Regions from separate parts of the Pseudomonas sp. P9_31 genome, predicted to be linked through region 4. Evidence: predicted binding sites of a transcription regulator. Region 4 holds the regulator's gene; each other region holds the start of a gene.
What was found. The regulator sigma-54, encoded in region 4, starts transcription at its own class of promoters, with help from an activator protein. The targets are predictions, from matches to a motif close to ANTGGCATNNANNTTGCTNT.
Positions count from the first base shown of each region.

Region 1: flgB (flagellar basal body rod protein FlgB) is a predicted target of sigma-54. The motif match lies at 2,335-2,354, and genes of this name have one in related genera.
Region 2: glnA (glutamate--ammonia ligase) is a predicted target of sigma-54. The motif match lies at 2,079-2,098, and genes of this name have one in related genera.
Region 3: nirB (nitrite reductase large subunit NirB) is a predicted target of sigma-54. The motif match lies at 1,963-1,982, and genes of this name have one in related genera.

Region 1 is NZ_CP125375.1:1,685,682-1,690,350, reverse strand. Features, by position in the region: gene flgE (flagellar hook protein FlgE) at 1-701, opposite strand, end outside; gene flgD (flagellar hook assembly protein FlgD) at 733-1,422, opposite strand; gene flgC (flagellar basal body rod protein FlgC) at 1,438-1,881, opposite strand; gene flgB (flagellar basal body rod protein FlgB) at 1,885-2,292, opposite strand; gene cheR (protein-glutamate O-methyltransferase CheR) at 2,660-3,487, opposite strand; gene QMK51_RS07580 (chemotaxis protein CheV) at 3,534-4,466, opposite strand; gene flgA (flagellar basal body P-ring formation chaperone FlgA) at 4,548-4,669, shown strand, end outside.
Region 2 is NZ_CP125375.1:5,911,793-5,916,461, forward strand. Features, by position in the region: gene typA (translational GTPase TypA) at 1-270, opposite strand, end outside; gene thiI (tRNA uracil 4-sulfurtransferase ThiI) at 410-1,864, opposite strand; gene glnA (glutamate--ammonia ligase) at 2,195-3,601, shown strand; gene QMK51_RS26620 (chorismate mutase) at 3,736-4,284, shown strand; gene QMK51_RS26625 (DUF4124 domain-containing protein) at 4,386-4,669, shown strand, end outside.
Region 3 is NZ_CP125375.1:3,063,694-3,068,362, forward strand. Features, by position in the region: gene QMK51_RS13445 (SgcJ/EcaC family oxidoreductase) at 1-451, shown strand, start outside; gene QMK51_RS13450 (bifunctional methylenetetrahydrofolate dehydrogenase/methenyltetrahydrofolate cyclohydrolase FolD) at 564-1,532, opposite strand; gene nirB (nitrite reductase large subunit NirB) at 2,187-4,669, shown strand, end outside.
Region 4 is NZ_CP125375.1:5,288,271-5,292,939, reverse strand. Features, by position in the region: gene rapZ (RNase adapter RapZ) at 1-429, opposite strand, end outside; gene ptsN (PTS IIA-like nitrogen regulatory protein PtsN) at 432-896, opposite strand; gene hpf (ribosome hibernation-promoting factor, HPF/YfiA family) at 909-1,217, opposite strand; gene QMK51_RS24015 (RNA polymerase factor sigma-54) at 1,297-2,790, opposite strand; gene lptB (LPS export ABC transporter ATP-binding protein) at 2,974-3,699, opposite strand; gene lptA (lipopolysaccharide transport periplasmic protein LptA) at 3,699-4,247, opposite strand; gene lptC (LPS export ABC transporter periplasmic protein LptC) at 4,234-4,669, opposite strand, start outside.

The DNA of each region.
Region 1 (4,669 bases), 2.8 Mb from region 4:
GCCGGAGTCAGGGTGTTGTTGGCCGGGTCCGATGGGGTACGGCCATCCATGTAAGTGTAAATGCGCCAAGCGTTGGTACCCGTTTTCACGTAGTACTGATCCATGGTGTGCTCGTTACCCTGGCTATCATAGACCTTGGTGGAAATGGTCTTGTTATAGCTGTTGGTATCGGTCGGGCTGAACGTGGCTACAGTCGGTGTTGTTTCAGCCGAGTTCAGGTTCATTGTCTGATCGACCTTGGTCGTCGGGTTCGGTTTCAGACTCGAGGTATCAATCTTCAAGTCAGTCAACACGCCATTAATAATCTTGCCGTTGGCATCGACGCCATAACCCTGCAGACGGTTGCCGTTGTTATCAACCACATAGTTTTCAGCATCGGTCTTGAACGCACCGGCACGGGTGTAGCTCAGGGAACCGTTGTCGCTGAGGATGAAGAAGCCGTTGCCCTGGATGCCCATGTCCAGCACGTTGCCGGTGTTGTTCACATCACCCTGGCTGAACTGCTGGGAAACGTTGGCCAGACGCACGCCGTTGCCGACGGTCTTGCTGCCGGTACCCAGGCGAGTGGCCGAGTACACGTCTTCGAATTCTGCACGGGACGATTTAAAACCGGTGGTCGCGACGTTGGCGATGTTGTTGCCGGTCACGTCCAGTTGTTTGTTGGCTGCATAGAGACCGCTAAGGCCGATATTGAAAGACATATTCCACTCCTTTGTGCCGTGTTAGTCGGCTCTATATACCAATGGTTTGTACTTTGGACAGGGCAACGCTGCCCATGCCTGCCAGGTTCAGCATCAACTCACCGCCGGTCTGGCTGATGGTCACGCTGTTGACCGTTGCCGGCAGGTAAGTAATCAGTGAGGTATTCGTGCCGTCGATAGTGGTCGTCGCGCCGAAGGTGTAAGTACCCGCCGGTGCCACCGCGCCCGCCTCGTCCTTTCCGTCCCAGATGAAACTGGCGTTGCCGGCACTTTGACTGCCCAGGTCGAGGGTGCGGATGGTTTTGCCTTCCGAGTTGCTGATCTTGACGGTGGCAGCAGCAACCGATGTCGGCATCACGACGGTACCGTTGAGGCTCTTGGAGGTGTCAACCATCGTTTTGTCGGTCTGCGCGATAACCGAACGGCCCACCAGCGAAGAAGCCTGCAAGGCTTGCGACGAGTTATAGCTGCTGGCAAGGCCGGTAACCGTGTCGTTCAGCGTGGTAATACCTTCCAGGCTACTGAACTGCGCCAGCTGTGCCACGAACTCGCTGTTGTCCTGAGGATCGAGCGGGTTCTGGTTTTTCAGCTGGGTAACCAGCAGTTGCAGGAACGCGTCTTTGCCCAGTTTCTGCCCGCCGGTAGCGGCCGAGGTCAGGCTGTCTTTGGTGGTCGTGGTCGTGACCGAAGAGTTGGCCAGAACATCGCTGATAACGCTCATGTGAATCGCCCCTTATCACTGACCGAGGGTCAGGACCTTCTGCATCATGGTTTTGGCGGTGTTCATCATTTCGGCGTTGGTCTGGAACGAACGGCTCGCGGAAATCATGTCGGCCATTTCTTCGACGACGTTGACGTTCGGGTAGTAGACGTAGCCCTTGGCATCAGCGGCCGGATGGTTCGGCTCATAGCGCGCTTCAAGGTTGCTCTGGTCTTCGACCACGCCCAGCACTTGCACGCCTTGACCGGCCGCCTCCTGGTTCTGGAACAGCGAATCACTGCCGCCGCTCTGACCGCCCTGGAACATGGTGGCGAACACCGGGTGACGGGCGCGGTAGGTCTGGTCGATGCTCGACGAAACGGTCTCGGCGTTGGCGATGTTACTGGCGACGGTGTTCAAGCGAGTGGTCTGGGCACTCATGCCGCTACCGGCAATGTTGAAAACACTGGATAGAGACATGGATTACTCTCCGCGCAGGGCTGACACCAGCCCTTTGAATTTACTGTTGAGCAGGGTGAAGCTGGCCTGGAAGTTGACCGCGTTTTCCGCGTAGTTCGATTGTTCCAGTTGAGCGTCCACGGTGTTCTGGTCGATCGACGGCTGCATCGGCGTGCGATACATCAGCGACTCGTCGCCATTGCCCAGACCTTCAGCTTCGATATGACGGCTGTTGGTCATGTTCAAGGCGAACTTGCCGTTTTTGGTTTTCTCATTTTGCTCGGCGAGCACTTTCGAGAAGTCCAGATCCCGAGCCTTGTAGTTCGGGGTGTCGGCGTTGGCGATGTTGTTGGCCAGGACTTCGGCGCGCTGAGCGCGAAAGCCCAGGGCTTGTTCGTGGATACCGAGCGCTTTATCGAAGCTGATGCTCATGTCGGGAAACCTTCGGGTGACCTGATTTTTCGTACGATGGACATAGCAAGCGGCGTGCCAATTCAAATATCCCCGTAAACCGGGGCTTTGCGGGTAAAGGCAAGGCGGCAATGCCAGAAAAGCGGCAACCGATTTCCGCCGCCTGCCGCTTTTCTGCCGCTTCTCACGATCGAAAGAACACCACCTGACCCTGTGGGAGCGAGCCTGCTCGCGATAGCGTAATGTCAGTCAACATCTTTGTTGCCTGTCACTCCGCTATCGCGAGCAGGCTCGCTCCCACAGGGGGATGATGGTGGACTTGGAAAATCATCAGGCATAAAAAAACGGGAGCCCCTGAGGACTCCCGTTTCTTTATGCCGTCAACGAATCACTTCGCCTTGTAAATGATCCCCGGGCTGCACTGGACCATCTGGTAATGATCCGGCAAACCGTTCAGCGCTTCGGACGCGCCAAGGAACAGATAACCGCCGGGCTTGAGCGTGCTGTGAATGCGCAACAGGATGTCTTTCTTCACCTCGGCGGAGAAGTAGATCAGCACGTTGCGGCAGAACACGATGTCGAACTTGCCCAGGCTCGCGTAGCTGTCCAGCAGGTTGAACGAGCGAAACTCCACCCGACTCTTTATCGGCGCCTTGATAACCCAGCGCCCCGGCCCTTTGGGGTCGAAGTAACGCTGAAGGCGCTCGGGCGACAGGCCGCGGCCGATGGCCAGGCTGTCGTACTCGCCGGTCTTGCAGTTGGTCAGCATGGTGCCGGACAGATCCGTGGCAACGATCTGCACGCCCATCTTCAACTGGCCCATGTTGACTCGCTCGAACTCATCGATGGACATCGACAGCGAATACGGTTCCTGACCCGACGAACACGCCGCCGACCAGATCCTCAGGCGTTGACCGGGGCTTGCCTTGATCGCTTCAGGCAATACCTTGTTCTTCAAGACTTCAAACGGATAGGTGTCACGAAACCACAGGGTTTCGTTGGTGGTCATGGCATCCACCACCATCTCGCGCAAACCGCTGCGCGGTTGGGTCTGGATGCGCTGAACCAGCTCACTCAGCGATTTGATGCCCTGCTGTTCCATCAGTTTGTTGAGACGGCTCGAGACCAGGTATTGCTTGTTTTCACCAAGCAAAATGCCACAGGCTTTTTCCAGGAAGACCCGGAACTGTTCGAAATCCAAATTACCCGTAGACAATGATGCGGCCTCTTAAATCGTGTTGACCGCCAGGGGCAAAGCGCCCCTAGCTGATATCTGCTGCTTTGATCCGGTCGACCACCCGGGATGCCAAGTCATCAGGACGGAACTTGGCCAGGAAGTCATCGGCACCGACTTTCTTGACCATCGCCTGATTGAACACACCCGACAACGAAGTGTGCAGGATGATATGAAGCTTCTGCATGCGCGGGTCGGCGCGGATCTCGGCTGTCAGGGTGTACCCGTCCATTTCCGGCATCTCGATGTCGGAAATCATCATCAGGAACTCGTCTTCCGGCTTCTTGCCCTCGTCAGCCAGTTTGCGCAGGTAATCCAGCGCTTGCCGACCGTCGTTCAACGCCACCACTTCGACGCCGATCGTTTGCAGGCAACGGGATACCTGCTTGCGCGCCACCGACGAGTCATCGACCGTCAACACCCGCAAGGACAATGCCTTGTGCTGAGTCTCGACATCCACCACGCCCATCGAAATCGATTCCGGTGTCGGCGCCACTTCCGCCAGCACCTTCTCGACGTCGATGATTTCGACTAACTGATTGTCGACCCGAGTCACAGCGGTCAGGTAGTGATCGCGTCCCGTACCCTTGGGTGGCGGATGAATCTCCTCCCAGTTCATGTTGACGATGCGCTCCACCGATCGAACCAGGAAACCCTGGGTCTTGGTGTTGTACTCCGTGATGATCACGAAGGGATTGCTTTGATCCAGCAACCGACCGGAACCGGTCGCCATCGCCAGATCCAGAATCGGAATGGTCGCCCCCCGAATATTCGCCACACCGCACACGACAGGACTGGACTTGGGCATCAGGGTCAGCTTGGGGCATTGCAGCACCTCACGAACCTTGAATACGTTGATCCCATACAGCTGCTGGCCGTCGAGACGGAACAACAACAGCTCAAGGCGATTCTGCCCTACCAGTTGCGTGCGCTGGTTCACCGAATCCATTACACCAGCCATGCCCAGACTCCTACACCAACGCTAAGTGTGTTGCGACGCACATTCATCACTAAACGGCACGGCGCTTGCTTTTTAACTTTTATGAACACAGAACCGACATTTTTCCGACGCCTGACATCAACCTGCCGCAGATTGCTCTGTGCGATGTCGGCCGTCTGCCTGTTCAACGCTGGCAGCCCTGCCCTTGCTGATACGGTTACCTT
Region 2 (4,669 bases), 620 kb from region 4:
CGACATAACGCGTTCAACTTCGCCGCCGAAGTCGGCGTGGCCCGGGGTGTCCACGATGTTGATGTGGTAGCCGTTCCAGTTGATGGCGGTGTTTTTCGCCAGAATGGTAATACCGCGCTCTTTCTCCTGGTCGTTGGAGTCCATCACGCGCTCGTCGTTGAGCTCGTTGCGCTCCAGGGTGCCGGATTGACGCAAGAGTTTGTCTACCAGGGTGGTTTTACCATGGTCAACGTGAGCAATGATGGCGATGTTGCGTAGATTTTCGATCACTTGTGTATCTCGATCAGAGGATTCGGTGTGCTGACAAGTCTTGGCAGCGATTTACAGTAGAGTCAGGCCTTGCCGTTACAGCTTGACGGCAGAGTCGGGGGGCCGGTGACGCAGGCCACAGGCAAACAGCCCCGGGCTCTTAGCTCGGTCGATAAACGCGCACATTGGCATGCCCCTCACTGAGCAAATGGTGAGCATGCAGGCGACTCATCACGCCTTTGTCGCAATACAGCAGGTACTGGCGAGTAGGGTCCAGTTCCTTGAAACGAGCGTTCAGTGCATAAAACGGCATCGCTTGTACCTCGATGCCAGCAAGCACCAGCGGGTCGTCTTCGGCGGCATCCGGGTGACGGATGTCAATGATGATCTGGCCCGCCAGCGCTTCGCTGACTTCTTCAATCTGCAAGTCCTGGCCCAATTCGTCGATCACGCGATCGATCGGCACCAGCTTGGCGTTCTCGAGCGCACGCTCGAGCACCGCCATGTCGAATTCTTTCTCTTCATGCTCCACGCGCGGACGCTTGGCGTGGGTCTTGGGGTTCACCGAGATGACCCCGCAGTATTCCGGCATGTGCTTGGCAAAGTCGGCGGTGCCGATTTCGTTGGCCAGGTCGATGATGTCCTGCTTGTGACTGGCGATCAGCGGACGCAACACCAGCTTGTCGGTCACACAGTCGATCACGGACAGGTTCGGCAGTGTCTGGCTCGACACCTGGGAAATCGCTTCGCCGGTGACCAGCGCTTCGATGTCCAGCCGATCGGCAATACGGGAAGCAGCGCGCAACATCATACGCTTCAAAACCACACCCATATGACTGTTATCGACTTTCCCGAGAATTTCTCCCAGTACTTCCTCGAACGGCACACTGACAAATAACACGCGTTGGGAGCTGCCGTACTTCTTCCAGATGAAGTGCGCGACTTCCATCACGCCCAGTTCGTGGGCACGTCCGCCCAGATTGAAGAAGCAGAAATGGCTCATCAGCCCGCGGCGCATGATCTGGTAGGCGGCGACGGTGGAATCGAAGCCGCCGGACATCAGCACAAGTGTCTGCTCCAGGGCACCCAGCGGATAACCACCGATGCTGTTGTGCTGGCTGTGGATCACGAACAACCGTTTGTCGCGAATTTCGATGCGAACTTCGATTTCAGGCTCTTTCAGGGAGATTCCGGCGGCGCCGCACTGACGACGCAACTGGCTGCCGACGTATTTCTCCACGTCCATGGAGCTGAATTCGTGCTTGCCGGCGCGCTTGCAGCGCACCGAAAAAATCTTCCCGGCCAGCGCATCGCCGAAGTGCAGCTTGCACTTCTCGACGATGTCGTCGAAGTCGCCCAACGGGTATTCATCCACCTGCAGGAAATGCGCGATGCCCGGCATGCAGCTCAGGCGCTCGGTCATCTCCTTCAGGGCTTTCGGGTCGCTGACGCGGGTTTCCAGCTCGAGATTGTCCCACACACCGTTCACCACCACGGCCGGGTCCAGATCGCGGAGCACGGTGCGGATGTTTTTGGCCAACTGGCGGATGAAACGCATCCGTACCGGGCGGCTCTTGATGGTGATCTCGGGGAAGACTTTTACGATTAGTTTCATGAAAACAGCGCGCGCCGGGCCAGCCGAAAAAGGGGGGCGCGGATTATAGCGGAAATTGCTCAAGGTTTAACCAGTTAATGTGCAGAAGGTTTTGCGCGCACCAAAACAGGTCATTTACGGAGTTAGACGCTACATTACAGGGCGATATTTTGCGCTTTCTGGCGCCTTGCACCGTTATAAGCGCGATATAGGGGCAAAAAACCCATGGTGGGGCACTGGCATGCAATTTGCTCCCTTGTGAGGCAGGTTGCCATGGCAGAGTATTCGCGCCGGCATCACCCACATTCTAAGGGCATCCATTACTAAGCCCGAAGCCACCCGGAGGACACTATGTCGAAGTCGGTTCAACTCATCAAAGATCATGACGTCAAGTGGATTGATCTGCGCTTCACGGACACCAAAGGCACTCAGCACCACGTGACCATGCCGGCTCGCGATGCGCTGGATGAAGCTTTCTTCGAAGAAGGCAAAATGTTCGACGGTTCCTCCATCGCAGGCTGGAAAGGCATCGAAGCTTCCGACATGATCCTGATGCCGGACGACAGCACTGCCGTTCTCGACCCGTTCACCGAAGAGCCGACCCTGATCCTGGTTTGCGACGTGATCGAACCTTCGACCATGCAAGGCTACGACCGTGACCCACGTGCGATCGCCAAGCGTGCCGAGGAATACCTGAAGTCGACCGGTATTGGCGACACCGTATTTGTGGGCCCGGAGCCTGAGTTCTTCATCTTCGACGAAGTGAAGTTCAAGTCCGACATCTCCGGCTCGATGTTCAAAATCTACTCCGAACAAGGTTCGTGGATGTCCGACCAGGACGTGGAAGGCGGCAACAAAGGCCACCGTCCAGGCGTCAAAGGCGGCTACTTCCCTGTTCCGCCGTTCGATCACGACCACGAAATCCGTACCTCCATGTGCAACGCCATGGAAGAAATGGGCCTGACCATCGAAGTTCACCACCACGAAGTGGCGACTGCCGGTCAGAACGAAATCGGCGTGAAGTTCAACACTCTGGTTGCCAAGGCTGACGAAGTTCAGACCCTCAAGTACTGCGTACACAACGTTGCTGACGCCTACGGCCGCACCGCGACCTTCATGCCCAAGCCTCTGTACGGCGACAACGGCTCGGGTATGCACGTTCACCTGTCCATCGCCAAAGATGGCAAGAACACCTTCGCTGGCGAAGGCTATGCCGGCCTGTCCGACACCGCTCTGTACTTCATCGGCGGCATCATCAAGCACGGTAAGGCCCTGAACGGCTTCACCAACCCGTCGACCAACTCCTACAAGCGTCTGGTCCCAGGTTTCGAAGCGCCAGTGATGCTGGCCTACTCGGCTCGCAACCGTTCCGCTTCGATCCGTATTCCTTACGTGTCCAGCCCTCGCGCTCGCCGTATCGAAGCCCGCTTCCCGGATCCGGCAGCCAACCCGTACCTGGGCTTCGCTGCACTGCTGATGGCTGGCCTGGACGGCATCCAGAACAAGATCCACCCAGGCGACGCGGCTGACAAAAACCTGTACGACCTGCCGCCTGAAGAGGCGAAAGAGATCCCACAAGTTTGCGGCAGCCTGAAAGAAGCCCTGGAAGAGCTGGATAAAGGTCGTGCGTTCCTGACCAAAGGCGGCGTTTTCAGCGACGACTTCATCGACGCTTACATCGCCCTGAAAAGCGAAGAAGAAATCAAGGTTCGCACCTTCGTACACCCACTGGAATATGAGCTGTACTACAGCTGCTGATCCGGTAGCGCCGCGGTACGCGGCGTGACAAAAGAGAGGCCTCCTTCGGGAGGCCTTTTTTGTGGGCGAACGTCTGTCATCGGATACCCGGTTGCGTGCATCATGCCCTTCATCCGATAAAGCCGAGATCCCCCATGCGCCTACGCCCATGCCTTGCCTTGCTCACTGCCTTACTGACCAACAGCGCTTTTGCCGGCCCGGCACCTGCCGCCCTCGCCCCATTACTTGGCACCATCGAGGAGCGCCTGGCGATTGCCGATCAGGTCGCGTTGAGCAAATGGGACAGCGGCAAACCGGTCGAAGACCGTCAGCGCGAGCGCGAGGTAATTGCCGGTGCCGTCACCCTGGCACCTGCCTATAAATTGAGCAACGAAGCTGTCGAACAATTTTTCTCGGCGCAGATCGAGGCCAATAAACTGGTGCAGTACGCGCACCTGTCTGACTGGCATGCCCAAGGCAAGGCACCCGACGCCCCTCGCCCCGATCTCGTCGGGCAGATTCGCCCACAACTTGATCGGTTACAAAAACGCCTGCTGCAACAACTGGCCGACTTCAGCCCTTATCGCAACGACCCGCAGTGCCCCTCCTGGCTGGCCAAGGCCAACAAAACCGGCGCCCAAGTGTCGCTGCGCGAACTCGCCAAGGTGCGCGCCACCGCTGAGTTGTGCAGCACCAGCCGCTGAGCCGGCCTGCCGACATGCGCTGATGTGCTCTATGCTCAGCGCTTAGTCGCCATGAACGGAACAGGGCCGGACACTTGCCCAACGGCCAATGGAAGCCTGCAATGCGCTCATTGTTGTTATGCCTGCTCGTACTGATCGCCCTGCCCGCCGCCGCGCAGATCTATAAGTACACCGATGCCAACGGCAACACTGCCTACAGCAATCAACCGCCCGATGGCGTTAAAGCTCAACCGGTCGAATTGCCACCGCTCAACAGTGTCGAGCGTCAGTCGCCAAGCGAGCCGGTAGCGCCTGTACAAGCCAGTAGCCGCGACCAGCCCCACAGCGCCTATCAAGTGTTGGAGCTGACTGGCCTGCCCACCGAGGAAGCCTTGCGCGCCAACAA
Region 3 (4,669 bases), 2.2 Mb from region 4:
AGCGGTGCCTTACGTTTACAGCAGCGTGGCGCAGCAACCCACCAACGTGAAGGATCGTGAAATCGCCGCCCTGTTTGACCATTGGAACAGCGCGTTGAAGAGCGGCAATGTTCAGAGCGTGGTCGACCTGTATGCGCCGAACGCCGTGCTGCAACCGACGGTTTCCAATCAGGTGCGCACCACGCCGGCACAGATCAAGGACTACTTCGATCACTTCATGGCGCTCAAGCCGGTGGGCCAGATCAACTTCCGTGAGATCCGCCCATTGGGCGCCAACGTGGCCATGGACAGTGGCGTCTACACCTTTACGTTGACCGAAGCCGATGGCAAGACTCGTCAGGTGCAGGCGCGCTACACCTTTGTCTATGAGCAGGTGGGCGGTCAGTGGAAGATTCTCAACCACCACTCTTCGGCGATGCCGCAAACGCAGGTGTTGCACGCCGGGAAATAAAAAGAGGATGTGCAAGACTGACGGAGCCCAATGCCAGTCAGTTAAGCACAAGCCCGCACAGGTTCCGCATCACCGACACGGCCCACTTTGAAGTGGGCCGTGTGCGTTGTGCTCAGTTCAACGCCAGGTCGTCCTCAGGCTGCTGACCGCGGGCCTGCGCCGCGCGTTGCAACCGGCTGGCAATCAGAGTGTTCTTCAGCAGATAGGCAATGGTCATCGGCCCGACGCCACCGGGCACCGGGGTGATCGCACGGGCGACGGTACGGGCGCTGGCGTAGTCGACATCGCCCACCAGACGGTTGCCGGACTCGTCGGTAATTCGGTTAATGCCAACATCGATCACCACCGCGCCGGGCTTGAGCCAACTGGCGTCGATCAACTCGGGCTGCCCCACCGCCGCGACCACGATATCCGCCAACCGACACAACGCCGGGGCATCGACACTGCGCGAGTGCACCACGCTGACCGAACAGTTGGCCTGCAATAGCAAGGTCGCCATCGGCTTGCCGACAATGTTCGAACGACCGATGACCACCGCGTGCAAGCCGCTCAAGTCAGTACCGCAGGTTTCGTACAACAGGCGCATACAGCCGCTGGGCGTGCACGGGGTCAGAACCTCGATGCCTTGCACCAGCCCACCGACGTTTTCCCGATGAAAACCGTCCACGTCCTTGATCGGGTCGATGGCATGAATCACTGCCTGCTCATCGATAGCGGCGGGCAAGGGCAGTTGCACCAGGATGCCGTTCACCGCGGGATCGGCATTGAGTTGTGCAATCAGTTCCAGGACCTGGGCCTGGCTGGCGGTTTCCGGCAGGCGGTATTCAAGGGAGCGGATGCCGACTTCCTTGGCGCGCAGCAGTTTATTGCGTACATACACGTGGCTGGCCGGGTCGTCGCCGACCAACAGGACCGCCAAGGCGGGATAGATCTGCTGGCCGGCCAGGGCCAGAACCTCTTCCCGGACCTCGTCGAGAACCTGGGCAGAGATGGCTTTGCCGTCGATATCGCGGGCAAATGCGGGGGTGCTGCTGATCAAAAGAGCCACCGTTGTCTTGATTGAAAGGAATGAAGTGATCATCAAGGCGTCTTCTTGCGCCGATAATCCATCAGAGACATGCAGGCAAGGGGCTCAGGCTACCAGTTGAGGGCAGGCCAATACCACCGCAACACCGCAAGACAAGACAGGCAGGGGATCGTGGGCAATCTGTAGGAGCTGGCGAGGCCGCGTTCGATTTGTAGCGGCTGGCGTAGCCTGCGTTCGGCTGCGTTCGGCTGCGCAGCAGTCGCAAAATCAGGCACTGGCGGCCGTCGGGCACAAAGAGTGCATTAGGCAAAAGGCGTCCTTATCCACCGAGATACATGCACTTTTATGAAGCTCATCGCACATGGCTTGCACTATGCCAAGGCAAAAACCGAATCGTCTTTATCCCCGATGGCCTTGAAGGGAAATCACGCTGAACCCCGATAAATCCTCACTGAAACAGCGTTTCTAAAGCGCTCGATCCACAGCTGGCACAAACGCTGCATTACATCGTTCAAGGTCCACGCAGTGGGCCGCCCCGTCGATCAACGAAGATCGACCGGCCGAGCAGGTCGTGGGCAACATCGGTGGATCAGGCGAAGGCGCCAGGTCGAACACCGCGAAGAACAGGCAAAGACGCCTGAAACCGAGAGGTTTCAGGCGTTTTTTTTTGCTTTTTTAACCGTGATTGGCTTTGGCTGGGTGCTTACTATGAATTCCAATGTTGCCGCATTGAACAAACTGCAAACGCTGATCGTGATCGGCAATGGCATGGTCGGACATCATTGTGTCGAGCAGCTCATCGAGCGCGGCGCCCTCGACCATTACCACCTGCATGTCTTCAGCGAAGAGCCGATGCGTGCCTACGACCGTGTGCATCTGTCCGAGTATTTCAGCGGTCGCGATGCCGAGTCGCTGGCCCTGGGCGAAGCCTCCCTGTACCAGACGCCGGGCGTCACCCTTCATCTGGGCGTGCCGGTGCTGGAAATCGACCGAGCGCGACGCCAGGTGATCACCGCACAAGGTTGCGTCGCTTACGACAAACTGGTGCTGGCCACCGGTTCTTATCCGTTTGTGCCGCCTATTGAAGGTGCAGAAGGCGACTCGCGCCTGGTGTATCGCACCCTTGAAGACCTCGACGCGATTCGTGCCGCGGCAGCCAATGCCCGGCGTGGCGTGGTGGTCGGCGGTGGCCTGCTCGGCCTGGAAGCCGCCAATGCCCTGAAAAGCCTGGGCCTGGAAGCCCACGTGGTGGAGTTCGCCCCGCGCCTGATGCCAGTGCAATTGGACGAGCAGGGTGGCTTGGCGCTGAAGGCGCAAATCGAGCGGCTCGGCGTAGGTGTGCACCTGTCCCGTGGCACGCAGTCGATCAGTGCCGGCGAGCAGTACCGCTACCGGATGAACTTTGCCAACGACGAATTTCTCGAAGCCGACCTGATCGTGTTCTCCGCCGGCATCCGCGCGCAAGACGCGCTGGCCCGCCAATGCGCGCTGGACATCGGTCCGCGTGGCGGCGTGGTGATTGATGACCAATGCTTGACCTGCGATCCGAATATCTACGCCATCGGCGAGTGTGCCGCCTGGAATGGCAGCCTTTTCGGTCTGGTCGCTCCCGGTTACCAGATGGCCCGTGGCGTCGCCTCGCTGCTGTGCAATCAAGTGGCGGAGCCGTTCCAGGGTGCCGACATGTCGACCAAGCTCAAACTGCTCGGCGTCGATGTCGGCTCCATCGGTGATGCTCACGCCCACACGCCGGGTGCACGCAGCTATCAGTTTATCGATGAAGCCACGGCCAGCTACCGTCGCCTGGTGGTGGATGCTGACAGCAAGCGCGTGCTCGGCGCGGTACTGGTCGGCGACAACAGCTATTACGACACCCTGCTGCAATACATGCAGAACGGCATTGCCTTGCCGTCGGAACCGGCCAGCCTGATTCTGCCATCGTCCGCCGGGGCGCCAACCCTGGGCCCGGGCGCGTTGCCCGAGTCGGCAACAGTGTGTTCGTGCCATAACGTCACCAAGGGCTCGATCTGCTCGGCCATCGACGGCGGCTGCACCGACCTGGGCCTGCTCAAATCGCAAACCAAGGCCTGCACCGGTTGCGGCGGTTGCGCCGGGCTGCTCAAGCAAGTGTTCGAGCACGAACTGATTGCCCGTGGCGTCAGTGTCGACAAGAGCCTGTGCGAACACTTCGCCTACACCCGTCAGGAGCTTTATGCGCTGGTGCGGGTAGAAGGGGTGATCACCTTCGAAGAGCTGCTGGCCAAGCATGGTCGTGGTCACACCGGTTGCGACGTGTGCAAACCGGCGGTGGGCTCGATCCTCGCCTCGTGCTGGAACCAGCCGATCATGGACGCTTCGCTGGTGCCGTTGCAGGACACCAACGACACTTTCATGGCCAACATGCAGAAAAACGGCACCTATTCAGTGGTGCCGCGCATCGCTGGCGGTGAGATCACGGCCGACAAACTGATCGCGATCGGCGTGGTCGCGAAGAAATACGACCTCTACACCAAAATCACCGGCGGCCAGCGGATCGACCTGTTCGGCGCGCAGTTGCATCAGTTGCCGGACATCTGGTCCGAGCTGATCGAGGCCGGTTTCGAAACCGGGCACGCCTACGGCAAATCGACTCGCACTGTGAAGTCTTGCGTGGGCAGCACCTGGTGCCGTTACGGCGTGCAGGACAGCGTGAAGATGGCCCTGACCCTCGAGGATCGCTACAAAGGCCTGCGTTCGCCGCACAAGCTCAAGTTCGCGGTTTCTGGCTGCACCCGTGAATGTGCCGAGGCGCAGAGCAAGGACGTGGGCGTGATCGCCACCGAGAACGGCTGGAACCTCTATGTGGCCGGTAACGGCGGCATGCGCCCGCGTCATGCCGAGCTGTTCGCCACCGACCTGGACGATGAAACCCTGATCCGTTACATCGACCGGTTCCTGATGTTCTACATCCGCACCGCCGACAAATTGCAGCGTACTTCCGTGTGGCGCGAAAGCCTGGAGGGTGGCCTGGATTACCTCAAGGACGTGGTTATCAACGACAGCCTGGGCCTCGGCGCAGAACTCGAATCGCAGATGCAACTGGTGGTCAACCGCTACGAATGCGAATGGGCCAATGCCCTCAAAGACCCGGAAAAACTCAAGCGCTTCCGCACCTTCGTCAACGATCAACGTCCTGACCCGGACATCCATTT
Region 4 (4,669 bases):
ATTGGTGGTGTTGACCTTGAGGTCGGCCAGATCGGCGATAGGCCCCAGCAGATTGGTTTCGTCCTCTATCGCCTCCGCCAGCGAGCGATTGGCGCTGCTGAGCGGGTGACGACGGCGTGTTTCCGAGAAGCGTTTGAGCAGGGTTTCTTCGTCGGCGTCCAGATACAGCACATCGCACTGGATATGCCGGCTGCGGACCTCTTCCAACAGTTCGGGAAACCGTGACAGGTGGCTTGGCAAGTTACGCGCATCGATGGACACGGCCACCAGCGGTTGTGCCAGTTCGGTGTGAATCAGCGCACGCTCGGCCAGTTCCGGTAGCAGGCCGGCCGGCAGGTTGTCGATGCAGTAATAGCCGTTGTCCTCGAGAACATCGAGGGCGGTGCTTTTACCTGAGCCGGAGCGGCCGCTGACAATGATCAAGCGCATGATTAGTGACCGTTTTGCTCGTCCAGGACAACCTGATACAAGGCTTCGTTGCTCGGGGCGCTGCGCAGTTTTTCGCGCACTTCCTTGCGGTCAAGCATGCTGGCGATCTGGCGCAGCAATTCCAGGTGTGCATCGGTGGCGGCTTCCGGGACCAGCAGCACGAACAGCAGGTCAACCGGGGCGCCGTCGATGGCGTCGAAATCGATGGGTGCATCCAGGTGCATCAAGGCACTGATGGGCGATTCGCAGCCCTTGAGGCGGCAGTGGGGGATGGCGATGCCGTTGCCAAAACCGGTGGAACCGAGTTTTTCACGGGCAACAAGAGCCTCGAAGACATCTTGCATCTCCAGATCCGGCACTTCCCGGGCGATCAGGTTGGCAATTTGCTCGAGGGCTTTCTTTTTACTGCCGCCCGGCACGTTCACCTGGGAACGGCCGGGGGTCAGGATGTTTTCAAGTCGGATCATGGATTGGGGGTGTTAACGACCGGTTGCGCCCTGGAGGAGGCTCTGGGTCTTTTCCTTATGCTTTTTGAGTTGGCGATCCAGCTTGTCGGTCAACAGGTCGATGGCGGCATACATGTCCGTATGCTCGGCATTGGCGACCACTTCTCCGCCGGGGATATGCAGCGTGGCTTCGATCTTTTGCAGCAGCTTTTCGACGTTCAGCGTGATTTGCACGTTGGTGATCTTGTCGAAATGCCTCTCTAATCGGTCGAGTTTTTCGCCGATGTAGGTGCGCAGAGGTTCGGTCACTTCCAGTTGGTGTCCACTGATGTTGACTTGCATACAGCTTCTCCTTCGTTGCCAGTGCATAAAGCGGCAGGCAGAAATACCTGCCACTGGAACGCTGTGGCGAGCCCGGCGGCTACATCAACCGCTTCCGTTCGCTGGAAGGCGCGATCCCCAGGGATTCGCGGTACTTGGCGACGGTGCGACGGGCTACCTGAATGCCTTGTGCCTCCAGTAAACCAGCGATCTTGCTGTCACTCAACGGCTTTTTCTGATTTTCCGCGGCAACCAGTTTTTTGATGATCGCGCGGATCGCTGTGGACGAGCATTCACCGCCTTCGGAGGTACTGACGTGGCTGGAGAAAAAGTATTTCAGTTCATAGATGCCCCGTGGGGTATGCATGAATTTTTGCGTGGTCACCCGTGAAATCGTCGATTCGTGCATGCCCACCGCTTCGGCGATGTCATGCAGCACCAACGGCTTCATGGCTTCATCGCCGTACTCCAGAAAGCCGCGTTGATGCTCGACGATCTGGGTGGCTACTTTCATCAGGGTTTCGTTGCGGCTTTGCAGGCTCTTGATGAACCAGCGAGCTTCCTGCAACTGATTACGCATGAAGGTGTTGTCGGCGCTGGTGTCGGCGCGGCGCACGAAACCGGCGTATTGGGCGTTGACCCGCAGGCGTGGTACCGATTCCTGGTTCAGCTCCACCAGCCAGCGCTCGTTGTCCTTGCGCACGATCACGTCGGGAACGACGTATTCGGCTTCGGTGGACTCGATTTGCGAGCCCGGGCGCGGGTTGAGGCTCTGGACCAGTTCGATCACCTGGCGCAGTTCATCTTCCTTAAGCTTCATGCGGCGCATCAGCTGGCTGTAGTCGCGGCTGCCGAGCAGGTCGATGTAATCGGTGACCAGGCGCTTGGCCTCGGCCAGCCAAGGGGTCTTGGCGGGCAGTTGGCGCAGTTGCAGCAGCAGGCATTCGCCGAGGTTGCGGGCGCCGATGCCGGCGGGTTCGAATTGCTGGATGCGGTGCAGGACGGCTTCGATTTCGTCCAGTTCGATATCCAGTTCCGGATCGAAGGCTTCGAGGATTTCCTCGAGGGTTTCGTCCAGGTAGCCCTGATTGTTGATGCAGTCGATCAGGGTTACGGCGATGAGGCGATCGGTGTCGGACATCGGTGCCAGGTTCAGTTGCCAGAGCAAATGGCTTTGCAGGCTTTCACCGGCCGATGTGCGGGTGGTGAAATCCCACTCGTCGTCATCGTTGCTCGGCAGGCTGCTGGCGCTGGTCTGGTAGACGTCTTCCCAGGCCGTGTCGACGGGCAGTTCGTTGGGAATGCGCTCGTTCCAGTCGCCTTCCTCGAGGTTATCCACCGTCGGGGCGGTTTCCTGATAGGAGGGTTCCTGAATGTCAGCGTTGGGTTGCTGTTCGGCTTTGTCGGCCAAGGGATCGGCGTTATCGAAGTCGTCGCCTTCTTCCTGGCGTTCGAGCATCGGATTGGACTCCAGGGCCTCCTGGATTTCCTGTTGCAGGTCCAGGGTCGACAATTGGAGCAGGCGGATGGCCTGTTGCAGCTGCGGTGTCATCGTCAGCTGCTGGCCCATTCTCAAGACTAGCGATGGTTTCATGGCAGGGGCTTAACACCTTATTCGCCGGCGCACATGCGCCATCCACTACAGGGCGCCGAAGCGCCAAACTTAAGCAAATTATATGCCCGAAACTGCAGCGTTTGCCTAGAGCGCTGTAACAATAAAAACCTATTGATTTTTATCGAGACAAGCGCTCGGACAATCAGCCAGACACCTCAGTGCTTACAGGCGGAACTCGTGGCCCAGATACACTTCCTTGACCAGTTGGTTGGCCAGGATGGTGGCGGAGTCACCTTCAGCGATCAGCTGACCATCGTTGACGATGTAGGCGGTTTCGCAGATATCCAGGGTTTCACGGACGTTGTGGTCCGTGATCAGTACGCCAATGCCTTTGGCCTTGAGGTGATGGATGATCTGCTTGATGTCGCCGACCGAAATCGGGTCCACGCCGGCGAAGGGTTCGTCGAGGAGGATGAATTTCGGGTTGGTGGCCAATGCCCGGGCGATTTCCACACGGCGGCGTTCACCACCGGACAGGCTCATGCCGAGGTTGTCGCGGATGTGGTGGATGTGGAATTCCTGCAGCAGGCTTTCCAGCTCTTTGCGGCGACCGGCCTTGTCGAGTTCCTTGCGGGTTTCGAGGATGGCCATGATGTTGTCGGCCACCGAAAGCTTGCGGAAGATCGACGCTTCTTGCGGAAGATAGCCGATACCGGCCTTCGCACGGCCATGCATAGGCTGGTGGCTGACGTCCAGGTCGTCGATCAGTACGCGGCCCTGGTCGGCCTGTACCAGGCCGACGATCATGTAGAAGCAAGTCGTCTTGCCGGCGCCGTTGGGGCCAAGCAGGCCGACAATCTGACCACTGTCGATGGACAGGCTGACGTCACGCACGACCTGGCGGCTCTTGTAGCTCTTGGCCAGATGCTGAGCTTTCAGAGTTGCCATTACTGGGCCTTCTGCTCGTCGGTTTTCTTCTTCGGCTGGATCACCATATCGATGCGCGGACGCTGCTCGGTGACCTTGTTGCCGGTGGCGCGGCCGGCGCTCGCAAGCTTCTTGACCGTGTCGTAGACGATTTTCTCGCCCTGAGTGGTGTTGTTGTCCTTATCGATGACTTTCGCGCGATCGATCAGCACGACGCGGTTCTGCGAAGCGTGGTACTGGATAGTCACACCCCAACCCTGAACAGGCTTGGTGTCGCCCTGGGTCTGGAGTTGCTCGAAGTAGGCGAGGTTGCCCACCGAAGTCACCACGTCGATGTCGCCGGTCGGGGTGCGGGTGATGGTCACGGTGTTGCCGGTGACCTTCATCGAGCCCTGGGTGATGATCACGTCACCTTTATAGGTGGCAACGCCATTCTTGTCGTCCAGTTGGGCGTCGTCGGCCTGAATGCGGATAGGCTGCTCTTGATCGTTCGGCAGAGCCCAGGCGCTCACGCTTCCCAGTGCTGCGCCCAGACTGAGCAAAATAGGGAGAGTTTTAACGAGCCTCATACTGTCCTCTTACGTTCGATAGCAGGTGTATCCTGCTCTCTTTCAAGTACGCTTTCATTCCGTTGCCTGTCGATACACCGCCGGCGCCGTCGATTCTAACGGGTTGATCGGTCTGCGCATATTGCTGCTGCGGGAACACGGTCATACGGGTGCTGGTAATCAGGGTTTTGCGGTTTTTTTCGTCGAAGCGCGTGATACGTACCGAGTCAATCAGCTCGACCTGAGTGCCGTCCGGGTTGACTTCGCCGCGCTCGCTCTGGACGTGCCAGGGGAACTCGGTGCCGCGAAACATGTTCAGGTCAGGATTGGTCAGCAACGTCACTTCGGTCGCTTTCAGGTGTTCGACCTTGTCGGACGTCATTTCGTACTGCAATTTGCCGTCCGGCAAGTACTGCACGCTGTGGGCGTGGATCGCGTAATAG